DNA from 2 places in the Exiguobacterium sp. ERU653 genome. Region 1 is predicted to be linked to the other one. Evidence: riboswitches for the same ligand, from Rfam matches in the RefSeq annotation. Region 1 holds a riboswitch; the other holds the start of a gene.

What was found. A riboswitch is a leader RNA that binds a small molecule or an ion and turns the genes downstream of it on or off. The one in region 1 is predicted to bind FMN.
Region 2: another riboswitch for FMN. It lies ahead of KNO95_RS06355 (ECF transporter S component); the one in region 1 lies ahead of ribD (bifunctional diaminohydroxyphosphoribosylaminopyrimidine deaminase/5-amino-6-(5-phosphoribosylamino)uracil reductase RibD).

The regions. Positions count from the first base shown of each region.
Region 1 covers NZ_JACSKV010000001.1:1,437,946-1,441,356, forward strand. Annotated here, with positions in the region: gene ribB (3,4-dihydroxy-2-butanone-4-phosphate synthase) at 1-214, opposite strand, end outside; gene ribE (riboflavin synthase) at 214-855, opposite strand; gene ribD (bifunctional diaminohydroxyphosphoribosylaminopyrimidine deaminase/5-amino-6-(5-phosphoribosylamino)uracil reductase RibD) at 855-1,919, opposite strand; FMN riboswitch at 2,072-2,214, opposite strand; gene KNO95_RS07400 (undecaprenyl-diphosphate phosphatase) at 2,295-3,107, opposite strand.
Region 2 covers NZ_JACSKV010000001.1:1,236,798-1,240,208, forward strand. Annotated here, with positions in the region: gene KNO95_RS06345 (Rossmann-fold NAD(P)-binding domain-containing protein) at 1-537, opposite strand, end outside; gene KNO95_RS06350 (HesB/IscA family protein) at 649-1,005, opposite strand; FMN riboswitch at 1,103-1,245, shown strand; gene KNO95_RS06355 (ECF transporter S component) at 1,409-1,996, shown strand; gene KNO95_RS06360 (nucleotidyltransferase family protein) at 2,062-2,637, shown strand; gene KNO95_RS06365 (NupC/NupG family nucleoside CNT transporter) at 2,675-3,411, opposite strand, start outside.

The DNA of each region.
Region 1 (3,411 bases):
TCGGCGAAAGGTCAAGACGTGCCGCCACTTCTTCCGCGACAGCGCTACAAACGAGCCCTTTCCCTTCCGTAATCAAAAAGTTCATCGTCTCAGGTGTCATCTTGTCTCCTAGTACGACAAAATCTCCTTCATTCTCGCGGTCCTCGTCATCCACGACGATGATGGGACGTCCTCGTCTCAATTCCTCAAGCGCCCGTTCAATCGAATCAAACATTACCATCCCGCCTTTCCATATCCTTGTTCCGCCAACGACTCGAGTGTCATCTTCGACTGCCCGATTACTTTTTCCATATATTTTGCTAACAGATCACATTCTAAATTGACCAAATCACCAGTTTGTTTCGTTCCTAGAACGGTCTCGCTATACGTATGGGGAATTAACGATAGTGTGAATCCTCGCTCCGACACGTCAAACACGGTCAAGCTCGTTCCGTCTACGGAAATCGAGCCTTTCGGTACGATGTAGGAGAGAAGCGTACGTTCACATCGGATGTCGACATACACCGCATTCGCGAGCTGTCGTTTCTTCGTGATTCGTCCGACCCCGTCGACATGGCCGGATACGAAATGCCCGCCGAATCGTCCGTTCGCCGGCATCGCCCGCTCGAGATTGACACGTGTTCCCGGTTTGACCCCATCTAAACTAGAGGCTTTCAATGTCTCCGGCATGACGTCGACAGAGAACGTCGCGGCATCGAACGTCGTCACCGTGAGACAGATCCCATTCACGGCGATACTGTCCCCGAGCTTCACATCATCGAGCACTTTCTCAGCTGACAAGACGAGTCGTAAAGATGGCCCGTTGCGCTTGACCGTTTTGACCGACCCGATTTCTTCTACGATTCCCGTGAACATCAGAACGCCCCCTTTCGAAGGACGACTTTCAAGTCGGGTCCGACCGTTTCGACCTGATGAATCATAAAACGGGAGATGTCCTCAATCGAACCAACCTGTTGTGAGCGATAGACGCCATGTTTCCCGCCGAACACTCGTGGTGATTGATAGGCGACCCATTCATCCACGTAGCCTCCGTCAAGGAGTGATGTGACGAGCGTCGGACCGGCCTCAATCAATACACGCCCGATTCCATTCGCGTATAGTGTTTCGAGGACCATACCGAGCGACGTATAATCGAATAATTCGACGCCGACAGCTTGAGCTCGTTCACGTCGCTCTGCTTCATCAGACGAAGTGAAGAGGAGCACCGGGACGTCTTCTGCGGTCCGGGCCAGCGTACTGGCGAACGGTAATCGTAGGTCACGGTCGAGCACGACCCGTTTCGGTTGACGCGTCTCATGACCCAATCGAACCGTGAGCGACGGATCATCCGCAAGCACCGTGCCAATCCCGGTCAAAATTGCATCGACGGTGGCACGTAGTTCATGCACATCACGACGGGCTTCCGGGCTTGTCACCCATTGACTCTCTCCCGTCTCCAAGGCGACTTTCCCATCGAGGCTCGTCGCCGTCTTCAAGATGACATACGGTCGTTTCGTCTCAAGCGACCGCAAGAACGCGGGATTCAATGCCCGCGCCTCCTCCTCAAGCAGACCGACTTCGACCTCGATACCGGCCGTTTGAAGACGAATGATCCCATTGCCTGCAACGAGCGGGTTCGGATCCTTCATGGCGACGATGACACGTTTGATGCCCGATTCCACGATCAGATTTGCGCACGGCGGCGTCTTGCCTTGATGCGAGCACGGTTCGAGCGTGACATATAATGTCGCCCCGTATGCAGCGGGACCAGCCATCCGGATGGCATGGACCTCTGCATGTGGTTCGCCCGCCTTGAGATGGGCACCCATTCCGACGATGCGTCCGTCTTTGACGAGCACGGCGCCGACGAGCGGATTGACACCGGTTTGACCATCGGCTGATTTGGCCAATTGAATGGCCTGTTCCATGTACTGTTTCATCTTTCTCCCTCCTTTTTCCGTACAAACAAAAGACCCTAAGGAAAGGTCCTTAGGGTCTTGGTGGGAGGGTTCCGTCGCTTTTGGGCAAGCCAAATAAACGTTTTCTATACAGAAAAGCGTACGACGAAGCACAGGTCACGCGGACCTGTTTTTTGTTCCTTCTCCCATCCAGACTATACTGTCGGCTCTAGAGTCTCACTAGATCCACCGTTCGCACACGTGCGCCCGGGTCACGGACTTAGGGCATGGGCCCATCACCGCCGGTTGGGAATTTCACCCGACCCCGAAGGAATATTTGTTTGTACAGATTTACTGTATCGCAATTATTTTTATTACGCAAAACAAAAAACGCCACTCGTGAGAGTAGCGTCCCGATTATGCGAGAAAGAGGACGACGAGAAGTCCAACAATCCAGCAATAATATGAGAAATATTTCAATTCGCCTTTCGCCATGATGTGTTGGAACCACTTCAACGAAATGGCCGTCAACACGTAAGATGCGATGAATGCCAGGATGAGCGGACCGAACAAGTCACGCGTCTCCGGATTCGTAAAGAGCGTCGGACCATCCAAAATCATCGTCCCGAGACTGATTGGGATGAACAGGAAGAACGAGAAACGAAGTGCCGATTCTTGCTTGATGCCGAGTAACATCGCCATGACGATCGTCGCCCCGGACCGACTGATTCCGGGAATGAGTGCCACGGCTTGCGCGAGCCCGATCAATACGGCGTCACGAAGCGTGATGCCACCGTCTCCTTTGTTCCCTCGCATGTTTCGGATGAACCAAAGGGCGAGTCCCGTAATGATGAGCGTATACCCGACTGTCGCCACGCCACCGAGCACTTCTCCGATCCAGTCCCCGAAAAGGACACCAAGGACACCGGCTGGCACCGTTGCAACGAGTAGTAATCCGATGAACTTCACATCGACCATCGTCTCGTCCGTTCGGTCTTTTTTGAATAAGAAGGTCCACAAACTCACGATGAGGCGAACAACATCTTTTCGATAAATCGTTAAGACAGCGAGAAGCGAAGCGAAGTTTACGAAAACTTCAAATGACAATCCCGGCAAGTCAATGTTAAATAGTTCTTGGAAGATAACGAGATGTCCACTCGATGAAATCGGAATCGGCTCAGTGAAACCTTGAATCAATCCAAGCAACGTATAAAATAACCAAACTGTCATAGTGATGATCCTCTTTTCTGTTTTTCACTCAATGCGGCTATTTTAGCAGAATCGGACTTTCATTGACCAGTCGTTTAATTTTTTTTGAACTAATTTCATAATTCGATTGATTAGTCTGAAAATTAAATTTATTATAGAAGGGTACTCATCTGGAGCGAAGGCGATGACCCCAACTCTCCAGTTGGGTACTTTTTTATAAAATATGACAATTTTGGATGATTAAAACTTTATGTTTACATTTCTCACGATATTCGATTTAATTTGTAATAGAGCTGTTACCATTTTTTGAAATTATCAACAGAGT
Region 2 (3,411 bases), 200 kb from region 1:
AACGACCGGTTCTTCGTTTCGGATCGCATCTACATAAAATTTGAGTCGATCCGTATAGTCATCCGGACCTAAAACGATGGGTAGGCGTACCGTCACCACCGGGAACGAGGCGCGATGGAAGAGAAACGATTCAGCTTCTCGTTTCCCTTGTCCATAATCGTGTTCCGCGTCTAAGTGATATTCATAATGAAGTGGATTAAAATCACTTTCATTTAAATCAGGCCCCGGTGCATACACCGACATCGTTGACGTCAGTACGTATTTCCCGACCTTTCCCATGAACGCATCTGATGCAATCTTCGCCTGATACGGTGTAAAACAAATATTGTCGTAGACGAGATCGTACCGTTCACGTGCTAAGTCTTTCAATGTCGCCACCGATTGACGATCTCCTTTGACGGACCGAATCCCTTCGGCTTCTGGTACTTGCAGTTGGCCCCTCGTCACAATCGTCACATCGTCCCCCGCTTCAGCAAGTCGCAGCGCGAGCCGTTTCCCGAAATAGCGTGATCCTCCAAAAATCAATACTTTCCTCATCACCCTAGCCCCCTTTGATACGATTCTCTTTCCTACATTCCCTTTCCCTGCCGTTCCGTAACTGCTCGAATCGCACAAAAAAAGACTATGGCGTTCCATAGTCTAAACTAGTTAGCAATCTCCTGGTGTCCCGGCATTCGTCGCCGTCCGGAAACTCGACCCGCAGCCACATGTTGCGATGGCATTCGGGTTTTTAATCGTGAAGCCCCCACCGAGCATCGACTGCTTGTAGTCAATCTCGAGTCCGTCGACGACTCCATGGTCTGCTTCAGCGACGATGACGCGGACGCCGTGATGATCGAATTGAACATCTTTGTCCGTTTTTTCCTCGTCAAAGCCCATCCCGTAAGATAGTCCCGTACATCCACCACCTTGTACTTTTACTCGCAAGTATTGCGCTTCCGGGCGTTCGGCCTGTTTCATCATCTCTTGCACTTGAAGTGCGGCTGACTCTGTTAAATGAATCATTTGAACTCCTCCTCATATATCTTCATTTCAAGTCAATTGACTTGTAGTTTTGTGCATTTTCTTGTATAACTAAACTGTAACAAAAAAAATTAAATCGTTCCATCTTCGGGGCAGGGTGAAATTCCCGACCGGCGGTATTGAAGAATTGATTCTTCTCAGCCCGTGAGCGAGCAAGGCGTTGCTTGCTGATTTCGTGAGATTCGAAAGCCGACAGTATAGTCTGGATGGGAGAAGATGGCGGCATCCGACCGATATCCGGATGTTTTCTTTGACGTGGACTCTTCCACCTCGGAAAACATCTATTTCGTATGCGCGTAAACTCTCCCGATTGTCTTCATTGCAATCGGGTTTTTATATGCGACGGGTGCCATTCATCGAGGAGCGACCTAAAGGAGAGATTCTGATGAAAACTACGCGCAATAAACGACTGACTACAATGGTGACGTTGGCGATGCTCGGGACGATTTCGTTCGTACTCATGCTATTCAACTTCCCGCTCCCATTCTTACCGCCATTCCTCAAAGTGGACTTTAGTGACATTCCCGCACTCATTGCCGGAATCGTCTTTTCCCCACTCGCAGGTGTCGTGGTCGTCGGATTGAAAAACGTCTTGTACTACGTCTTTAACGGTGGCGGTGTACCAGTCGGAGAAGTCGCAAACTTCTTCGCAGGTGTGGCCTTCATGTACCCAGTTGCTTGGTTCTACCACAAACGTAAGACGAACAAAGCACTCGCTTCTGGCTTACTCGCCGGAACAATTACGATGGCACTTAGCCTCGCCATTTTAAACTATCTTGTCATCTTGCCCGCCTATGCGTTCTTTTTCGGAATGGCAGACATGGCAGACCCGGCAGTGAAAACGGACCTCGTCCTTTACGGGATTTTACCGTTCAACTTGATTAAAGCGATCTTAATCAGCGCGCTCTTCGTCCCTCTTTTCATGAAATTGAAGCCGTGGATCGAACGTCAACGCGTCCAACTTCTAGCATAATCGATATACGAGCATCTAGGCTTTGCCTAGGTGCTTTTTTAACCGAAATTTAGGGAGGGCACTCAATGATGACTGACGAACAGAATTTGATTCATTTTTTTCAGCAAGATTCAGAACTCATGCAGCATCTCCATACTGTCGCCACCCTCAATCTACCGGATTGGTTGATTTGCGCGGGTTATATTCGCGCGAAAGTGTGGGACCATCTTCACGGATACGATACACCGACAGAGACGGATGACGTGGATGTGATTTATTTCGACCCGATTCATCCGGAAGAATCCATCGAGAAAAAATTAGAGCGGACGTTGTATCAACTGAACCCAGGCGTACCTTGGTCAGTCAAAAACCAAGCAAGAATGCATCATGTGAACCATCTCCCACCGTACACTTCATCGACCGATGCACTTGCACACTTCCCCGAGACCGTGACAGCAGTTGGGGTGAGACTCGATTCAAATGACGAGCTCATCCTTGCCGCGCCATATGGGATTCAAGATTTGCTCAGTCTACAAGTGAAGCCAACACCGTTCTTTGAAGCAAACTCTTCAAACCATCCGATCTATTTGAAGCGACTAAAACAAAAAAACTGGCGCACCCAATGGCCGAACATCACACTTCACCAATCATCTGCATACTAAAAAGCGACCACCGAAGTGATCGCTTTTTTTATACCGATTAGAGAAGAAGTCCAGCCAAAGTAGCTGACATCAAGTTTGCAAGCGTACCTGCGAGAATCGCGAGAACACCCATGCGTGCGATATCTCCACGACGGTTTGGTGCCATACCACCAAGACCACCGAGAAGGATTGCGAGTGATGAGATGTTTGCGAAACCACAAAGTGCGAATGCGATCATCGCTTCTGTACGAGCTGACAAATCACCTGAACCGATGATTGGTGCAAATTCAGAGAATGCGACAAATTCGTTCAAGACTAATTTTTGGCCAAGGAAGCTACCGAATTGTACAGCATCTGCCCACGGTACACCGATGACGAAAGCAAGTGGCGCAAAGACATAACCAAGAATCAACTGTAATGACAATCCGTCAAATCCGAAAAGACCACCAACTGATCCGAGGATTAAGTTAACGAGTGCAATCAATGAGACGAATGCAAGAAGCATCGCACCAACGTTCAATGCAAGGAAGAGACCATCAGATGCCCCTCGTGCAGCCGCATCGACAAAGTTTGCTGCTTTATTCTCTTCGTCTTCAACGATTTCGATGTCATCATCGGCTTCCTCAGACTCAGGAACGATGATTTTAGCAAACAATAGACCGGCTGGCGCTGCCATGAAACTCGCTGCTAGCAAGTACTCAAGCGGTACACCAAGCGCTGCGTAACCAGCAAGAACAGATCCGGCAACCGATGCAAGACCACCGACCATGACCGCGAAGAGCTCAGACTGTGTCA